DNA from 2 places in the Streptomyces sp. NPDC059567 genome. Region 2 is predicted to be linked to the other one. Evidence: riboswitches for the same ligand, from Rfam matches in the RefSeq annotation. Region 2 holds a riboswitch; the other holds the start of a gene.
The links. A riboswitch is a leader RNA that binds a small molecule or an ion and turns the genes downstream of it on or off. The one in region 2 is predicted to bind cyclic di-AMP.
Positions count from the first base shown of each region.

Region 1 (6,090 bases), on a different contig from region 2:
GCAGAGCGTCGCCGCCATCGACAGATAGCCGCCGGTCAGCGCCTTGCCCACACACATCACATCGGGCGAGATCCCGGCATGGTCGGCGCCGAACAGCGTGCCCGTGCGCCCGAACCCGGTCGCGATCTCGTCGAAGATCAGGAGCACGCCGTGTTCGTCGCACGCCTCGCGCAGGACCCGCAGGTACTCGGGCGGGTGGAACCGCATCCCGCCCGCGTTCTGCACCACCGGCTCCACGATCACCGCGGCGATCTCGTCCGCGTGGAGCGCGATCTGCCCCCGCAGCATCTCGGCGTACGACTCCTCGTACGTGGTGGGCGGCGCGTCCACGAAGACCTGCTGCTGGAGCACGCCCGACCACAGCTGGTGCATCCCGCCCTCGGGGTCGCACAGCGACATCGGCTGCCAGGTGTCGCCGTGGTAGCCGCCGCGCCAGGTCAGCATCCGCTGCTTCTCGGGCCGGCCCACCGAGCGCCAGTACTGCAGACACATCTTGGCCGCGACCTCGACGGAGACCGAGCCCGAGTCGCTGAGGAAGACATGCCGGAGCGGTGCGGGAGTGATCTCCACCAGACGGGTGGCGAGCCGGACGGCCGGCTCGTGGGTGAGCCCGCCGAACATGACGTGGCTCATCCGGTCCAGCTGGCCGCGCGCCGCCTCGTTGAGCACGGGGTGGTTGTAGCCGTGGATCGCGGACCACCACGAGGACATGCCGTCGATCAACTCGTCCTGACCGTGCACGGGTTCGGCGAGCCGGAGCCGTACCCCGGACGCGGACGCGACGACCAGCGGGTCCGTACGGCCCGGCATGGGCGCGTACGGATGCCAGACGTGCGCCCGGTCCAGGGCGAGCAGTTCCTCGTTACGCATTCGGCGCGAGCTCCGTCCCGGCGCCGCGTCGACGTACCGCCACCAGGTCCGTACGGGCTCCCGGCACCTCGGCCGGCTCGGCCTCCGGGGCCTGCGCCTGCGGCGCGTGGCCACCGCACGGCCCACAGCCGCCGCCCGCCTCGGCGTGCGAACCGCAGCCCGCACCCGCCTCGGCCTGCGAACCGCAGCCGGCCGACGCCGAGGAGCCGCACCCACCGGCGGCACCCGCCGCCGCGAGCGCGTCCGCGCGGTGCTTGGGCAGCGTCGTCGTGCCCGCGCCCTCCACCTCGAAGCCCGCGTCCGCGATCATGTCGAGGTCCGCCTGACCGGCCTGGCCCTCGCTCGTCAGATAGTCGCCGAGGAAGATCGAGTTCGCGATGTTCAGCGCGAGCGGCTGCATCGAGCGCAGGTGCACCTCGCGGCCACCCGCGATCCGGACCTCCACGTCCGGGCAGACGAACCGGACCATCGCCAGGATCCGCAGGCAGCGCTGCGGGGTGAGGTTCCACTCCTTCGCGAGCGGGGTGCCCTCGAACGGGATCAGGAAGTTCACCGGCACCGAGTCCGAGTCGAGATCGCGCAGCGCGTAGACGACGTCGACCAGGTCCTCGTCGCTCTCGCCCATGCCCGCGATCAGACCGGAGCACGCCGACAGACCGGCGGCATGCGCCTTCTGCACGGTGTCCACCCGGTCCTGGTAGGTGTGGGTGGTCGTGATCTCCCCGTACGTCCCCTCGGACGTGTTCAGGTTGTGGTTGTACGCGTCGGCGCCCGCCTCGCGCAGCCGCTCCGCCTGGCCGTCAGAGAGCAGACCGAGGCACGCGCAGACCTCGACGCCCTCGTTCTGCTCCTTGATCGCCTCGATGGTCTTGCCGACCCGCTCCACGTCCCGGTCCGTCGGCCCACGGCCGCTCGCCACCAGACAGACCCGCTTCGCACCGCCCGCGACACCGGCGGCGGCCGCCTGGGACGCCTCGTCCGGCTTCAGCCAGGTGTACTTGAGGATCCCGGCCGTCGAGCCGAGCCGCTGGGAACAGTACGAGCAGTCCTCCGGGCACAGCCCGGACTTCAGATTGACCAAGTAGTTCAGCTTCACCCGACGCCCGAACCACTGGCGGCGTACCTTGCCGGCCGCGGCCACCACATCGAGCAGTTCGTCGTCGGAGGTCGCCAGCACGGCGAGCGCTTCTTCACGGCTCGGCAGCTCGCGCCGCAGCCCCTTCTCCACCAGCGTGTTCAGCAGGTCCATAAAGGGTGATCCTCGCCTACGGCACACCTCGCGGCCAAGGAGGATCCGAACAAACGAGGCCGTTTGAGGTGTGTGCATGGCCACACCCTGACCTCGGCCCCGGGCGGTTAGGGTCTGTGCGCTGCCTACAAAAGGATCTGCCCCATGCACCGGGACGAGGACACGCGCGGGACCGCCTTCGACTGGACCGACGCCGAGGCACGCCGCCGCGAGCGGACGGGGCTCGTCCGCACGCTCAGGCCCCGCGCAGCCGAATCGGACCTGCTCGACCTCGCGAGCAACGACTACCTCGGACTGACCCGCCGGCCGGAGATCACGGAGGCGGCGGCCGAGGCGGCACGGCGCTGGGGCGCGGGCGCCACCGGCTCCCGCCTCGTCACCGGCACCACCCGGCTGCACACCCGCCTGGAGCGCGAACTCGCCGAGTTCTGCGGCTTCGAGGCGGCCCTCGTCTTCTCCTCCGGCTACACCGCCAACCTCGCCGCGCTCACCGCGCTGAGCAGCCGCGACTCGCTGATCGTCTCGGACGCGGGCAACCACGCCTCGATCGTCGACGGCTGCCGGCTCTCGCGCGCCGAGACGGCCGTGGTCCCGCACGCGGACCCCGAAGCGGTACGCAAGACCCTCCGGGCACATGAGGGCCGCCGGGCCCTCGCCGTCACCGACTCCGTCTTCTCCGTGGACGGCGACAAGGCCCCACTGACCGAGATCGCCGACGCCTGCCGCACCCACGGCGCCGCGCTCGTCGTGGACGACGCCCACGGCCTGGGCGTGCTCGGCGACGGCGGCCGGGGAGCCCTGGCCGCCGCGGGTCTCGCCGGCGACGAGGACGTCGTCGCCACCCTCACCCTCTCCAAGTCGCTCGGCAGCCAGGGGGGTGCCGTACTCGGCCCCGCCCGGGTCGTCGAGCACCTGGTCAACGCGGCCCGGACGTTCATCTTCGACACCGGTCTCGCCCCGGCCGCCGCGGGCGCCGCCCTCGCGAGCCTGCGGCTGATCCACGGCGAGCCCGGCCTCGCCGAGCGCGCGCGTACCGTCGCCACCACGCTGCACCGGATGCTCACCGAGGCCGGACTGACCGCCGTACGCCCGGACGCGGCCGTCGTGTCGGTGCGCGCCCCCTCGCCCGAGGCCGCGCTGCGGTGGGCGGCCGACTGCCGCGAACTGGGCCTCGCCGTGGGCTGCTTCCGGCCCCCGTCGGTCCCGGACGGCATCTCGCGACTGCGCCTGACGGCCCGCGCGGATCTGACGGACGCGCAGATCGACCGGGCGGTGGAAACGATCGTGCGCACCGCACCGCCGGCTCGCTGACCGCACCAGCCCGGCCGCCCAAATACGGTCTCCCGTAGCAGAGTTCACCGCTTCGAGCGACAAATATGCACATATCTTGGTGGATCGCCATACGGGGCGGCACGATCGGTGGCACTCTGACGCGTAGCGCAATCCGGGCCGGGCCCGGTGGGAAAGGGACAGCGTCGCCATGGCAGACCACCAGGAAGCAACCGTCACTCTGCCGAGCGATCCCGCCTCGGTGTCCGCCGCCCGCAGATACGTCGCCGACATCCTGACCGGCTGGGGGCTCGCCGAGGCCGGCGACACCGCCGACACGGTCCGGCTGATCGTCTCGGAACTGGCCACCAACGCCGTCCAGCACACCTTCGGGCAGTCGCCCACCTTCACCGTCGACGTCCGTCTGGAGCGTGAGGAACAGCTCCACATCGGCGTCACCGACAGCCACCCCCGCTGGCCCAAGCGGCTGCCGGCGGCGGTGCAGCAGGACAACGGCCGAGGGATGGTGATCATCCGTTTCCTGACCGCGGAGGCGGGCGGCCGGCTCTCGGTCACCCCGACCAGCGAGGGCGGCAAGACGGTCTGGATCAACCTCCCCTGGACGGCCGCGCCGAACAGGCTCCCCGCCTCCTTGAGCTAGGGCGTGTCCGGCCCGATCCTGCCGTCGGCTCCCCTCGCAAGGACCCGAGGCCGGTGCGTGAGGGTGCGGCGGCGCCACCGCACCCCCGTGACGGCCCCGGTCACGAGGTCAGCCGGTCACCCGATCATCGGACCCGGCCGTAATACACCTTGGACGACCAGATCCTGTCGAGCTTCACCCAGGAGCCCGTCTTGGGCGAGTGCCAGATCTTGTTGTTCCCGGCGTAGATGCCCACGTGGTACACCCGTCCACCCGCGTGGAAGAAGACCAGGTCACCCTTCTGCCTACTGGAGGCGGAGATGTGCCGGGTCTTGTTGTACTGCTGCTGCGCGGTACGGGGCAGCGACTTGCCCGCCTTCTTGAACGAATAGAGCGTGAGCCCCGAGCAGTCGAACCGGGTCGGTCCTGACGCTCCGTACCTGTAGGGCGATCCCTTCTTGGCCGCCGCGACGCTCAGCGCCTTGCCGGCATGCGCGGTCGCGGCCTGGGCCTCCGAGGCGGCGCCCGGCGCCAGCATCGTGCCGCCGACGGCGGCGAGGGTGAGAGCCGAGACGGCTCCGGCCCGGGACAGCAGGGACGGGACATGAATCTGCGCAGTCATGCGCAACCCTTCGTCAGCCGCCTGTGAAGGATGACCTGTCGGGTTCGGACTGGCGAAGTTGCCCGGCCGCGGCTGCGGCTTCACCCCGAGGAACGGCCCACTGCTCGGTCGTCCCGTACTGCTCGGGTCCTCCACTCCTGCCGATCCACTCCTGTCGACCAGACATCCGGGACAGCGGCAGGACTCGGCGTCCGCCCGGACCGCCCCGCCGTGGTGGCGGGGGCTTGTCGTCGTGAGGGATCTTGACCCACATCCAGGGCGAAATCCGAGTTGAAACGACGTTATGTGAGGCTCCTCACGACTGATCCATTCGGGTGGACAGACATGTTTCGTGATCGTCTGAGGTTTGGCCGACGAGCCCCGTACCAGGGGAGAAACGCCGGATTCCGCCAGATGCGTACACCTGTTGCGCAACTCACCCCGCACATATGTCGATTCGTCGACTACGCCGAACGAGGGAGGATTTCCATGGTTGTGATGGGCCGAGTGGACCTCGACACGACACGCGGGTATGTCAACTCGCGCGTGTCCCGGGCACGGTGACGCGCTCCGCGCGCCGCTCTCCGTCCAACACCCGCAGCGCGCGGGCCAATGTGTCCGCATGTACCTCGGTCTCACCGCGCACATGCATCACCGTCAGGGCGTCGCGCAGGGCGGTCGCCCGTCCCACCAGGGCCTGAGCCGCCCGTAGCGCCCCATAAGTATGCAATGACCTGGATGGATTGATTCGCCCCAGGAGATCGACGACTTCGAGATAGGCGTCGACGAACTCGCCCTCGGCACGCGTCAGCGCGGGCAGCGGCGGCAGCTCGGGAACCATCCCCGGCTCACCTCGCCCCGGCGCCGCCGGACGCCCCTCGGTTCTGGATCACGTGATCCACCAGGCCGTACGCGGTGGCGGCCGGCGCGTCGAGGATCGTGGTGCGGTCGATGTCGGCGTCGATCCGCTCGCGGCTCCGTCCGGTGTGGGTGGCCAGCATCCCGGCGACCATCGCGCGCAGCCGGAGCAATTCCCGGGCTTGGATGTCGAGATCGCTGGGCTGCCCCTGCAACGGCTCGTCCATCGTGGGCTGCTGGAGCACGACCCGGGCGCCGGGCAGCGCGAGCCGCTTTCCGGGCGCGCCGGCCGCGAGCAGTACGGCGGCGGTGGACGCGGCCTGGCCGAGGCAGGTGGTCTCCACGTCGCAGGTGACGACCTGCATCGTGTCGTAGATCGCGGACATCGCGCTGAGCGAACCGCCGGGGGAGTTGATGTAGAGCGAGATGTCCCGGTCGGGGTCGGCGTACTCCAGGTGCAGGAGCTGGGCGATGACGTCGTTGGCCGAGATCTCGTCGATCGGTGTCCCGAGGAAGACGATCCGCTCCTCCAGCAGCTTGGAGTAGGGGTCGAGGGTCCGACTGCCGAAGCTGGTGCGCTCGGTGAACTCGGGAAGGACGTAG
Region 1 covers NZ_JBHWBS010000087.1:18,063-24,152, reverse strand. Annotated here, with positions in the region: gene ACFVZW_RS29210 (adenosylmethionine--8-amino-7-oxononanoate transaminase) at 1-870, opposite strand, end outside; gene bioB (biotin synthase BioB) at 863-2,119, opposite strand; gene ACFVZW_RS29200 (8-amino-7-oxononanoate synthase) at 2,264-3,430, shown strand; gene ACFVZW_RS29195 (ATP-binding protein) at 3,600-4,049, shown strand; gene ACFVZW_RS29190 (C40 family peptidase) at 4,174-4,650, opposite strand; cyclic di-AMP (ydaO/yuaA leader) riboswitch at 4,654-4,850, opposite strand; gene ACFVZW_RS29185 (hypothetical protein) at 5,165-5,470, opposite strand; gene ACFVZW_RS29180 (ATP-dependent Clp protease proteolytic subunit) at 5,478-6,090, opposite strand, start outside.
Region 1: linked by a shared signal. The riboswitch ahead of ACFVZW_RS29190 (C40 family peptidase) and the one ahead of ACFVZW_RS32135 (M23 family metallopeptidase) in region 2 are both predicted to bind cyclic di-AMP.

Region 2 (12,859 bases):
AGGCCGGTACCAGTACCCCTCCCGCCCGTGACCCTCACGCCGGAAGGGACCGCGTCGACGGCACCAGCGGGCCCACCACCGCCCGTTGCCGCGGTGGGGCGGCCGTGCCCGTCCAGCAGGTGCCGCGGCGGGCCAGGAGGCGGTGGAGCCAGAGTTCGGTGGAGACCAGGTCGGCGAGACCGTCCAAGGGGACCGGTTCTCCCTCCGAGGCGGCGCGGAGGGCCTTGCGGACCACGCGGGCCTCGATCAGGCCCGCGTCGGCGAGGAGCGGGGCCGAGAAGAGGGCCATGAGGTCGGGGAGCGCGGCGCGCAGGCCCGCGCGGACGGCCGAGGCCGGGACCGCCGGGTTGGGGGTGCCCCAGCCCGCCGGGAGGTCGTGGATGCCCGCCCCCGCGAGGACCGTGCGCAGGACGGCTGCCCGGGCACCCGGCTGGACCCGCAGCGATTCGGGGAGGTCGCGGCAGGCCCGTACGACCTGGTTGTCGAGGAAGGGCGCGTGCAGCCGCTGGCTGCGGATCTCCGCCGCCTGTTCCAGGACCCGGTGGTCGGCCGCCGCCCGGGCGAGCGCCGCACGCGCGCGTGCCTCGCCCGGCCGCTGCACCGACGTCGGCAGGGTCGCGGCCCGGTGCAGGCGAACCGATACTTCAGCCAGCGCCTCGCCCGTGAGCCAGCGTGCCGCGGGGCCGGGACGGGACCAGGTCAGCGCGGAGAGGGACGCCTCCAGGGGGCCGAAGGCCCCCTGTCCCGGGCGGTTCGCCTCCAGGAGCCGTGTCGCCGCCACCTCCAGACCCGACCGGTAGGGGGTACGGGCGAGCCGGCGCGCCGCCCGGTAGACCGTCAGCGGCACCAGCAGCGAACCGGCCGACGGGCCGGTGGCCTTGGCGAGCGCCGTCACCGGACGCACCAGCGACCTGCGCCGCCGGTCCATCAGCAGATCGGCCAGGCGCGCCGGGTGCGCGTCCAGGACCTGACGGGCCCCCAGGCCCGTGAAGTGGTCCGCGCTGCCGCCCGCGAGGCGCCGCCGGTGCCGGTCGGCGACGACGAGCGAGGGACCCGGCTCGTCGGTCAGCGGACCGTCCAGCTCCGCGTAGGGCAGCGCCTCCTCGCCCGCCGCCACGACCACATGGTGCAGCCGCGGGTTCTCCGCGATCACCCGGGCGCGCTCCAGCTCGTCCTCCCGGCCCGAAGCACCGCCCGGAGCACCGCCCGGATCTCCCTGGGCGGTGAGGTCGTTGAAGGTGACGGCGAGCAGCCGCTCCCCCGCGCCCGTGCCGTGCCCGAGGATCGTCCCGGGCACGCCCGGGAGGCCGGCCGCCAGCAGCGCGAGCGTGCCCGACGCGCTGCCCCCGGAGAGGTCCGCGCCGATCCCGGGCGCGGGACCGCCGCCCCGGGCCGCCCGCCGCTCGGCTGGCCCCATGCCGGGGACGGGCCCGGGGTCCGGCAGCGGGAAGTCCGGCGCGTGCCGGGGCGCGGTGAGCCGGGCCCGTACGGCGTCGACCAGCGCGTCCCGTACGCCCTCCACCGCCCGGCGCGGCTCGACCTCGGCCGCCGCGACCGCGAGCGAGGCCACCGGCTCGTACCCGGTGATCTCGCGCGAGCCCTCGCGCAGGATCAGGGCGTGCCCGGGCGGCACCCGCTTCACCCCTTCGTACGGGGTGGAGTCGCGCAGCGCCTCCGGGGTCTCGGGGCATGCGAGCAGCGCGGCCAGATGCCCGATGTCGAGCTGGGCCTCGATGAGGTCCGCGAGGGGCAGGGCGGCGGTCGCGTACGCCGTGCCGTTGGCCCACGGGGTGTGGAACACCGGCCGGGCGCCCGCCAGATCGCCCGTGATGGTGATCCGGCGGCCGACCTGCACGACCGCGGTGTAGCTGCCGGCCCAGGCGGTGAGATGGCGCAGTGCGCCCCCGCGCGCGGTGAGGAGCCCGACCCTCAGCTCCTCGTCGCTCGCGGCGCAACACCCCAGTACGGCAAGGCGGGTGTGCGCGTCGATGCCGATCAGTCGCACCTCGTCGGGGCGCCAGTCGCCGACCGCCCACAGGGGATCGGGGTCACCCCACAGCAGCTGTGCGCCCACCGGTTGGACCGTGCGCCCCTCGGACGCCGCACCCCCCACGGCACCGGCCGTACCCGTCGGACCGAAGCTCGCGGCGACACTGCTCCAGCCCACCAGCCATCGCATCGGCGCCTCCACGTCAGTTCAGTGGAGGAACATGCTGCCACGACAATGGCGCACAGGAGGGGCTCCGGGGTCGCGCGCGCAAAGGCGAATGCGCCCCTGGCATGGGACAGTTGCGGCCGGTTCGCCCACCGTCGTCATTCGGCCATTCTCGGCGGCGCCAGGAGTAAGCCGACCGTCCGGGGAGAGTCCGGCAGTCCGGGAGGCGCTGTCCGCCTCCCGGAGCCGTCCGCCGCCCGCGGGGAGCGGGGCGACGGTATCCCCCAGCCCACCGGTCCACAGCCGGGTGGGCCGACCCACGCAGCACTCATGGAAGCGCTCCCGCTCCGACCGGGCGAGAGCGCACGGCCGGGCGCACGGCCACACAACCGGAGCACGCGCCCGGAGCCGCCCCACGGGCGCCGCCCCGGGCTCCACGCGCCGACGCCGCTACGCCATCCGTCCCCCATCCGTCTGTTCACACAACAATCCCGCCATACGGAACTCCGCCCCTTAACGGTAGGGATGCGGCGAACTACGCTGTGTTTACGAATGCCGCACGCCTATGCCCGGCGTCGTGGCGGCCGTCTTGGGTGTCGAGGGGTGGCGTCATGTCCAGGGAGCAACGCGGGCCGAACGAAAAGCTCGGCACGGTTCTCGCCCTCGCGGGAATCAGCAACGCCGGCCTGGCCCGGCGCGTCAACGACCTCGGGGCACAAAGAGGTCTGACGCTTCGTTACGACAAGACCTCGGTGGCCCGTTGGGTGTCGAAGGGCATGGTGCCGCAGGGCGCCGCGCCGCATCTGATCGCCGCCGCGATCGGCCAGAAGCTCGGCCGGCCGGTGCCGCTGCACGAGATCGGCCTCGCCGACGCCGACCCGGCGCCCGAGGTGGGTCTCGCCTTCCCGCGTGACGTGGGTGAGGCGGTCCGCTCGGCCACCGAGCTGTACCGGCTCGACCTCGCGGGCCGACGGGCCGGTGGTGGCGGGATCTGGCAGTCGCTCGCGGGATCCTTCGCGGTCAGCGCCTATGCGACCCCCGCCTCCCGGTGGCTGATAACGCCCGCCGACGCATCCGTCGAGCGCCTGCTCGAACCCGCCGAGGGCCCGGTGCCCGAAGGACCCGAGACCGGTCCCCACGCGCGCGTGGGGCACAGCGACGTCGCCAAGCTCCGCGAGGCGGCCGAGGACGCGCGGCGCTGGGACTCCAAGTACGGGGGCGGCGACTGGCGTTCCTCGATGGTCCCGGAGTGCTTACGGGTCGATGCCGCACCGCTGCTGCTCGGCTCGTACTCGGACGAGGTCGGCCGGGCGCTGTTCGGCGCGACGGCGGAGCTGACCCGGCTGGCCGGCTGGATGGCCTTCGACACCGGCCAGCAGGAGGCCGCCCAGCGCTACTACATCCAGGCGCTGCGGCTGGCGCGCGCCGCGGCCGACGTGCCGCTCGGCGGATACGTCCTCGCCTCCATGTCCCTCCAGGCCACTTACCGGGGCTTCGCCGACGAGGGCGTGGACCTCGCCCAGGCCGCCCTGGAGCGCAACCGCGGGCTCGCCACCGCCCGCACCATGTCCTTCTTCCGGCTCGTCGAGGCCCGGGCACACGCCAAGGCCAACGACGGGCCGGCCGCCGCGGGCGCCCCCCACGCGGCCGCGGGGGGGGGGGGGGGCGCACCGGGGGGCGCCGCCGCCCCCCCCGCCGCCCCGCCCCCCGCGGCCGCCCTCAAGGCGGCCGAGGGCTGGCTGGAGCGCTCACGGGACGGCGACGCCGACCCGTCGTGGCTGGGCTTCTACTCGTACGACCGGTTCTGCGCGGACGCCGCCGAGTGCTACCGGGACCTGAAGGCACCGCGCCAGGTGCGCCGCTTCACCGAGCAGGCGCTGTCCCGGCCGACGGAGGAGTTCGTCCGCTCCCACGGGCTGCGGCTCGTGGTGTCGGCGGTGGCCGAGCTGGAGTCGGGCAATCTGGACGCGGCCTGCGCGGCGGGCACGCGCGCGGTGGAGGTGGCGGGCCGGATCTCGTCCGCCCGCACCACCGAGTACGTACGGGATCTTCTGCACCGTCTCGAGCCGTACGGGGACGAGCCGAGGGTCATCGAGCTGCGCGAGCGGGCCCGTCCACTGCTGATGACTCCGGCGTGACGCGTGTCCCACCGGGTTTAACGGGATTGTCAGTGGGTCAGTGCACTATCGGGGTGGGAGGTGGTGCAGGTGTCGGTGTCCGCACGGTCCGTACGCGACGTGGACTGCGACGTGCTCGTCGTCGGCGGCGGGATCGTCGGTCTGTCGACGGCGTACGCCCTGACCCGCGCCGCGCCCGGCACCCGCGTGACGGTCCTGGAGAAGGAGCACGGCCCGGCCCGCCACCAGACGGGGCGGAACAGCGGCGTGATCCACAGCGGGATCTACTACCGTCCGGGGTCCCTGAAGGCACGGTTCGCGGTCGCGGGGGCGGCCGAGATGGTCAAGTTCTGCGCGGAGTACGGCCTGCCGTACGAGGTCACGGGCAAGCTGATCGTCGCGACCGCGCGCGACGAGCTGCCCCGGCTGCATGCGCTCGTGCAGCGCGGCCGGGAGAACGGCATCCCGGTGCGCGAGTTGGGCCCCGCGCAGATCAGCGAGTACGAGCCGCGGGTGCGGGGGCTCGCCGCGATCCATGTCGGCACGACCGGGATCTGCGACTACGGAGCGGTGGCGGCGCAGCTCGCCGAGTCCTCCGGGGCGCGGATCCTCTACGGCTCCGAGGTCACCGCGGTCGACCGCAGGCCCTGGGGCGTCGCCGTCCGCACGGCCGCCGGGAGGGTGGTGCGGGGCCGGGTCCTGGTGAACTGCGCGGGGCTGCACTGCGACCGGGTGGCGCGGCTCGCGGGCGACGAGCCGGGGATGCGGATCGTCCCCTTCCGTGGGGAGTACTACGAGCTGGCGGACCCGTCACTGGTGCGCGGCCTGGTCTATCCCGTGCCCGACCCGGCCTTCCCCTTCCTCGGGGTCCATCTGACGCGGGGCGTCGACGGCGGCGTGCACGTGGGGCCGAACGCGGTGCCGGCGCTGGCCCGCGAGGGGTACGGCTGGTCGGCCGTCCGGCCCGGCGACCTGGCGGGGACGCTGGCATGGCCCGGGTCGTGGCAGATCGCGCGGGAGCACTGGCGGTACGGAGCGGGTGAGCTGCGCCGGTCGCTGTCGAAGCGGGCCTTCACGGAGGCGGTGCGCAGGCTGCTGCCGGTGGTGGAGGAAACGGATCTGCGGCGCGCTCCCGCGGGGGTGCGGGCGCAGGCGGTGCTGCGGGACGGCACGCTGCTGGACGACTTCCTGATCCGCGAGGCCCCGCGGACGATCCACGTCCTGAACGCCCCGAGCCCGGCGGCGACGGCGTCCCTCCCGATCGGCCGCGAGATCGCCACGAGGGTGTTGTCGTTCCTGTAGTCCTCGCCTGTAGTCCTCGCCACAGCGGAGTGGGGTGAGCGCGCCCGTAGAATTGGGGGCATTGTGTCTGAGTCTCGAGAAGTCGCCACCCACCCCGTCGCCGAGCCCGTCGTCGCCCGGCGGGGCAGTCGGATGTTCGCCGCCGGGGAAGGCCCCCTGCCCGATCCCGCCGGGTCGCACCACGAGCGGCGTATCCGCAGCTTCCAGCCCCGCCGCAGCCGCGTCACCGCGGGGCAGGCCGAGGCGATGCTCAAGCGGTGGCCCGACTGGGGCCTCGACATCGACGGCAAGCGGGTCCTCGACCTGAAGGAGATGTTCGGCGGTCTCCCGGTCGTTCTGGAGATCGGCTTCGGCATGGGCGAGGCCACGGCGCAGATGGCCGCCGCCGACCCCGGCACCGGCATCCTCGCCGTGGACGTCCACACCCCCGGCCAGGGCAACCTCCTCGGTCTCGCCGACCGGGGCGGTATGGAGAACGTCCGGGTCGCCAACGGCGACGCGGTCATCCTGCTCCGCGAGATGCTCGCCTCCGACGCCCTCGACGGCTGCCGCGTCTACTTCCCGGACCCGTGGCCCAAGAAGCGCCACCACAAGCGGCGCCTGATCCAGCCCGAGTTCCTCACGCTGCTGGCGACGCGGATGAAGCCCGGCGCCGTCCTGCACTGCGCCACCGACTGGGAGGAGTACGCCGAGAAGATGCTCGAGGTCCTCTCCGCTCACCCTGAATTCGAGAACACCCAGGCCGACGGCGGCTACGCGCCCCGCCCGGCCTTCCGTCCCCTCACCCGCTTCGAGGGGCAGGGCCTCGACAAGGGCCACGTCGTGCACGACCTGCTCTTCGCCAGGAAGTAGGACTTCGAGGGCGGAACTCCCTCGCGGGGTGTCAGTCCCTGTCGTTAGGGTCGCTCACGTGTCGAACCACGTGCCCGTCCCTGCCCGGGACACCGAGGAGCCCGCCTTCCCGGCCGTCCCGGACCGCGCCCAGTGGCGCTACCGGCCCCGCCGAGCGTTCTGGCGCAGCAAGGTGGTCCGGGCGATCGCCGTGGTCACGCTTCTCACGCTCTGCGCGCTGGTGATCCTCGCGATCGTGCGGGACCAGACCGGCACCGAGGGCTTCCTCGTCGGCCTCGGCCTGGCCGTCCTGCCCGTCCCCCTGCTGGTCGCCGCCTTCCGCTGGCTCGACCGCGTCGAACCCGGCCCGTGGCGGAACCTGATCTTCGCGTTCTGCTGGGGCGCCTTCGCCGCCGCGCTCGTCTCGATCATCGCCAACTCCTTCGCGGTCCGCTGGATAGCCACCGCCACGGCCGACCCGGCCTCCGCCGACACCCTCGGCGCCACGGTCGTGGCACCGGTGGTCGAGGAGAGCGCCAAGGCCGCCGCCGTACTGCTGATCTTCCTGCTGCGCCGCCGCGACTTCACCGGTCTCGTCGACGGCGTCGTGATAGCCGGCCTCACCGCCAGCGGCTTCGCCTTCACCGAGAACATCCTCTATCTCGGCCGGGCGTTCGGCGAGGACCAGGAGATCGGTACGTCCGGCATCGGCTCGATGACCGCCGGCACCTTCTTCGTACGGATCGTGATGTCGCCGTTCGCGCATCCGCTCTTCACCGTGCTCACCGGCCTCGGCTTCGGCTTCGCCGCCCTCGCCACCCGGCGTCAGCGCGTGCGACGTGTCCTGCTGCCGGTGACCGGTCTCGTCCTCTCGATGGGCGTGCACGCCCTGTGGAACGGCTCGGCGACGGTCCTCGGACCGTGGGGCTTCATCGTCGTGTACGGCATCTTCATGGTGCCCGCGTTCGGTCTGCTGACGTGGCTGGCGATATGGAGCAGGCAGCGGGAGCTGCGGACGATATCCGGGCAGCTCCCGGCGTACGCGGCGGCCGGCTGGCTCTCCCCCGCGGAGCCGCTCGCGCTCTCCTCCATGCGGGCCCGGTCCCTCGCCCGCGACTTCGCCCGCCGCACGTACGGCCCGCCGGCCGCCGTCGCGGTCGGGGAGTACGAGGTGTTCGCGACGACCCTCGCCTTCCTGCGCCACCGCGCCCTGCGCGGCGCGGGCGGCCCGGACTTCATCGCCCGCGAGCAGGAGCTGCTCCACCACCTCTGGCAGCGCAAGGCGGTCGCCTCCCCCGCCCTGACCTATGCGGCACGCGCGACGGGCCAGGTCTGGGCACCGCCGCAGTACCTGGACTACGGCGGCTACAACCCGTACCGGAGCTAGACGCGGGGCCGACTCCGAGTCGGTCGGTGGGGCGCAGGTCGAGCGCGGCCGGAAGCCGACGGCCCGCGGATGCCGGAAGCCGGAAGCCGACGGCACGGCGGGGGAAGGGGTGTTCCGGCAGCCCTGACGTCGGGGGGGGTGCCGCCAGGACTGCCGGAGTCGAAGTGCCGCGCACGAGAGACGCGCCCCCGCGCGAAGAGCGCGATGGGCGCGTCGAAGGCTCAGCGGCCTCTGCGGCCTCGCGTTCCCGGCCGGATCAGACCGACAGGCCCTTGCCCCGGAGCCAGGCCGCCGGGTCGATGCCGTCGCCGCCCGCGGTGTGGACCTCCAGGTGCAGGTGCGGGCCGGTCACGTTGCCGGTCGCGCCGACGCGGCCGATCGTGTCGCCCGTGCCCACCGACTGGCCCACGCTCACGGTCATCGAGGACAGGTGCGCGTACCAGACCTCAGAGCCGTCCTCCAGCTCCAGGACGATCCGGTAGCCGTACGAGCCGGACCAGCCCGCCGACTTGATGGTGCCGCCGTGGACCGCCTTGACCGGGGTGCCGGTGGGAGCCGCGAAGTCGAGGCCGGTGTGGTAGCCGGAGGACCACATGGAGCCGGACTGGCCGTACGTGGAGGTGAGGGTGTACGAGGACGTGGGCAGGGAGTAGCTCGCGGCGAGCTTGGCCAGGCGCTCCGCCTCGGCCTTCGCGGCCGCCTCCGCCTCCGCCTTCTTCTTCGCCTCGGCGGCGGCCTTCTCGGCCGCGGACGCCTTCGCCGCCGCCTCTGCCGCGGCCTTCTCCGCCGCCTGCTTCTCCGCCTCGGCCTTCTCGGCCGCGTCGGCGGAGGCCTGCTGCTGCTCGGCCTGCTGGAGGATGCGGGCGCGCAGCGCCTCGCCGGCGTCGGCGGTGGACTCGGAGGCGGAGCCGCCGTCGGTCTTCTCGGCGCTGTCGGCCGGGAGGGTGAGGGAGGCGGTGAGCGGCTGCGGGTTGTTCGTCCCGGAACCCGTACCGTCGGCGCCGTCCTCGTCGGAGATGAGCTCGCCGACGCCCGGCAGTTCGGAGGCGTCCGGGAGGTTCAGGTCCGGGAGCGATATCGAGACCGGGGGCTTGTCCTTGGCGGTGGCCATGCCACCCGCGCCGACGGCCGCGATGACACCGACGCCGAGGACGGTGGAGGAGCGGGCGAAGGCCGAGCGCTGCTTCACGACCCGGTGGCGGCCGCCGGAGCGGGCCTGCTGGCGAAGGGAGTCCTCGGTGGGGTTCCACTCCCCCCACGCGGTGGCGTCGTCCGTACCGGCGGCGCCCGGCGCACCGAACGCTTGGAACCCGTCGAAGGTGTCTTCGGGGGCAGGGGTGTTGGACGCCACGGAGGCGTACTCCTTTCCTTCCTTCTCGCCTACCGGGTTAGCTGACGGGTTCGGAGCAGGAAGGTCTCCTACGGGCGGTGCCGCACGGGTGCGACGGTGCCCGATTCACCCCAAGTGGTGGTTCCCCGGTTCCCTTTCAGGATTCGGCGCGTGCGCACGGTGCCGTCTCTTGCGACGGCTGGGACGACCGCGCTGCGTTATCGAACGTTAATAGACAGGAGGGCGGGATTCCAAGCCGTTCCGACTGATCGTTCAAGAGATTGAGCCAGTACAGCCCGATTTGACCCCGCTTCAGTAAACCCCCGAGTGAAAGACGTGGAGCTGACGGTGTATCAATTGTTATCGCAGCGGTACCTCTCCACTACGGATGGTCACGGCACCACCGGCATCGTCCGCCGCCGCTCCGGCTGCCCTGTCGCCGGACGGCTCACCGCGAGCAGCGCCATGTCGTCCGTGGAGCCGCCGCCCGTGTACCGGCGGACGTCGTCGACGAGCGCGTCCAGCAGTTCCTCCGGCCCCGGGAAGATCCGTCCCGAGAGGCGCTCGGCCGGATCGTAGAAGGCGCCCGTGGAGTCGCGCGCCTCGGAGAGACCGTCGGTGTAGAAGAGCAGCGTCGCGCCCGGCGGATACGCGCTCTCGTCGGCCCGGTCGGGCCAGGCGGCCAACTCGCCCATCCCGAGCGGCAGCGCCGGCTCGCTCGGCGCCAGAAGCTCCAGGGCCCCGTCCGCATGCAGCAGCAGCGGCTCGGGGTGACCGCGGTTCACCACCCGTACGCGCCCGTCCACGCGCGGGATCTCGGCCAGGACGGCGGTGGTGAACCCCTCGAAGGCGTCGAGGCTGGAACGGCGCGTGCCCTCCCGGGCCAGCGCCCGCTCCAGCCGCTGCGCGACGCCCTCGAGGGTCGCCTCCTGCTCGGCCGCCTCCCGGAACGCGCCGATCACGATGGCGACCGCCTCGACCGCGTCCAGCCCCTTGCCCCGCACGTCACCCACCACGAGCCGCACCCCGTACGGCGTGTCCTGGACGGCGAACAGATCGCCTCCGATGAACGCGTCCGCTTGTGCGGCCTCGTAGCGAGCCGCCACCTGAAGGCCGCCGATCCGCTCGGCCGGTGTCGGCAGGACCGCCTTCTGGGCGGTCGCCGCGATCACCCGGGCCGAGGCGAGCCGCTCGCCGCTGCGCAGCACGACCCGGTTGATGAGCAGGGCGAGGGCGGCGACGGTGGCGACGGTGAACGTCTCGGTGAGGGAGGGTACTTCGGAGGCGGTGTGGTTGTAGAGGTGCAGAGCGACGCCGGCGAGGATCGCCGCGATGCCGGTGAGCAGGGTCGTCAGCATCGAGAAGAACGGGGCGGCGATGAGGGGCGCGGCCGAGAACATCGGGGCCGCCGTGTACGAGGGCGGGGTGGAGAGGTCGAAGACGACGCCGCCGAGGATGACGAGCGGGGGCAGGGCTCGGATGAAGCGCCGGGCCCGCTCGGCTCGCGGCCGCGGACGCCCGTTCACGTCGCCGCCCGCGCCTCGCTGCCCCTGCCCCACCTGTGCTCTCCTGCCCGGTCCGTACACGGCGACGGACGGTACCGCGCCCTCCCCAGGGTGGCGGGAGCCGCGCCGCGCGGCGACCCCCGCTCGGCCGAGTGGGTGACACCTCCTCAGCCGCTCACCCCTAAGCCCCCGCCCTTCACCTCCGCGCGCCCCCGACCCTTACCCCCGAGCCTCCGAGTCCGAGTCCACGTCCGAGCCCGGGCGCGCGTCCGCGCTCAGCCGTCCGCCGCGCCCCAGCGCCCCCACCGCGCCCGCACACAGCAGCCCGACCCCGCACAGCACCAGCCACGGCGTCGCCGACCACCCGGTCACATCGAGCAGCGCGCCCGTCCCCAGGTTCCCGAGGGTGATCCCGATCCCGCAGACCGTGTTGTAGAGCCCGTAGTGCGTGGCGACCCACCGCCCGCCCGAGAGGGCGACGACCGTGTCCATCTCGTACGGGTAGAGCACCGCGTTCGCGACCGCCAGGACCGCCGCGCACAGCAGCAGGCCCGCGAGCCCGGGAACGGCCACCGGCGGCAGGAAGGCCACGCCCATCAGCACCAGGCCGAGGACCAGGCAGCGCTCGCGGCTCAGCCGGCGCCGGCACCAGGCCGTGATCCTCAGCTGGCCGGCCAGCGCCACGAGCGCGGAGACCACGAAGAGCGCGGTCGTCGCCGCCGTGCCGTCCGCCGCGAGCGGGAGCGCCAGATAGACCTGGAAGGACAGGACGTACGAGCCGGTCATCGCCAGCGAGAACAGCCAGAAGGTGCGGTTGGTCAGCACCGTACGGAACTGGCCCCGTTCCTCGACCCCCTCCGCCGCCTTCCCCCGTACCGGAAGATGCCGCAGCTGCACCAGCGTCAGTACGGCGAACAGCACCGCCGCCACCACGCACGTCAGCCGGAACGACACCCCCGTCAGCGCCACCCCGACCAGTGGTCCGAGCAGGATCCCGGCCTGGTAGTACGTGTTGAACAGCGCGAACGCCTCCACCCGCCGCTCCCCCGCCTCCGCCGCGAGATACGCCCGCACGGCCGGGTTGAACAGCGCCCCCGCCAGACCCGTCGCCACCGAGGCGGCGACCAGCACCGGCAGCGACTGGGCGAACGCGAGCGCCCCGAAGCCCGCCGTCCGCAGCGCGCAGCCGGCGACGATCAGCGGCTTGAAGCCGAGCCGGTCGGCCAGCGCCCCGCCGAGCAGGAACAGGCCCTGCTGGGAGAGGTTCCGTACGCCGAGGACGAGACCGACGGCCCAGGCCGCCATGCCGAGCCCGTCCGCGAGATGTGCGGCGAGGTACGGCATCAGCATGTAGAAGCCGAGGTTGATGGTCAGCTGGTTGAGGAAGAGCAGCCGTACCGCGGGCTCGAAGGTACGGCTCTGCCGCCGGATCCCGCCCTTGGCGGGGGCCGAGACCTCGGCGCTCATCGGACCCGCTCCAGGACCCGGCGGGTCCAGCCGTCGACCCGGGCATCGCCCTCGTACGCCGCCGGCTCCTCGCGCGGCGGGGCGTCGAGCAGCCCGTGCGCCGCGCAGAACTCGTCGCTGAAGACCGTGTCGAAGTACCGCTGCGGCCCGTCCGGGAAGACGGCCGCGATCCGTGTCCCGCGCGGCCGGGTGCGGGCCAGCCATCCGGCGACGAGCGCGACCGCGCCCACGCTCCAGCCGCCCGTGGCGAACTGACGCGACGCCAGACGCCGGGCCGCCCGGACCGCGTCGGCCGGACCGACCCAGTGGATCTCGTCGAAGGCGGCGTGATCGACGTTGCCGGGGTGGATGGAGGAGCCGAGCCCGCGCATCAGCCGCTCGCCCGCCGGGAGGCCGAAGACGGTGGAGTGGACGCTGTCGACGCCGACCAGCTCCAGGGCGGGGCTGGACGTGGCACGCAGCGCGCGGGAGATGCCCGCGGAGTGCCCGCCCGTCCCCACCGCGCAGACCAGGACGTCGATCCGGTCGAGCTGCGCGGAGAGCTCGCCGGCCAGCCCCGCGTACGCCTCGGGGTTGTCGGGGTTGCCGTACTGGTTCGGCCACCACGCCCCGTCGAGTGCCGCGAGCAGCTCCGCCACCCGGTCCATCCGCGCCTGCTGCCAGCCGCCCCGCGGGCTCGGCTCGGGCACGACGTGGACGGTGGCACCGTGGGCGACGAGCATCCGCTCGACGATCGGCTCGAGACCGGGGTCGGTGACGACATGG
Region 2 covers NZ_JBHWBS010000109.1:4,155-17,013, reverse strand. Annotated here, with positions in the region: gene ACFVZW_RS32160 (asparagine synthase-related protein) at 35-2,179, opposite strand; gene ACFVZW_RS32155 (MFS transporter) at 2,767-4,293, shown strand; gene lhgO (L-2-hydroxyglutarate oxidase) at 4,363-5,574, shown strand; gene trmB (tRNA (guanosine(46)-N7)-methyltransferase TrmB) at 5,707-6,426, shown strand; gene ACFVZW_RS32140 (PrsW family intramembrane metalloprotease) at 6,485-7,792, shown strand; gene ACFVZW_RS32135 (M23 family metallopeptidase) at 8,049-9,143, opposite strand; cyclic di-AMP (ydaO/yuaA leader) riboswitch at 9,155-9,302, opposite strand; gene ACFVZW_RS32130 (PP2C family protein-serine/threonine phosphatase) at 9,515-10,708, opposite strand; gene ACFVZW_RS32125 (MFS transporter) at 10,847-12,094, opposite strand; gene ACFVZW_RS32120 (PLP-dependent cysteine synthase family protein) at 12,091-12,859, opposite strand, start outside.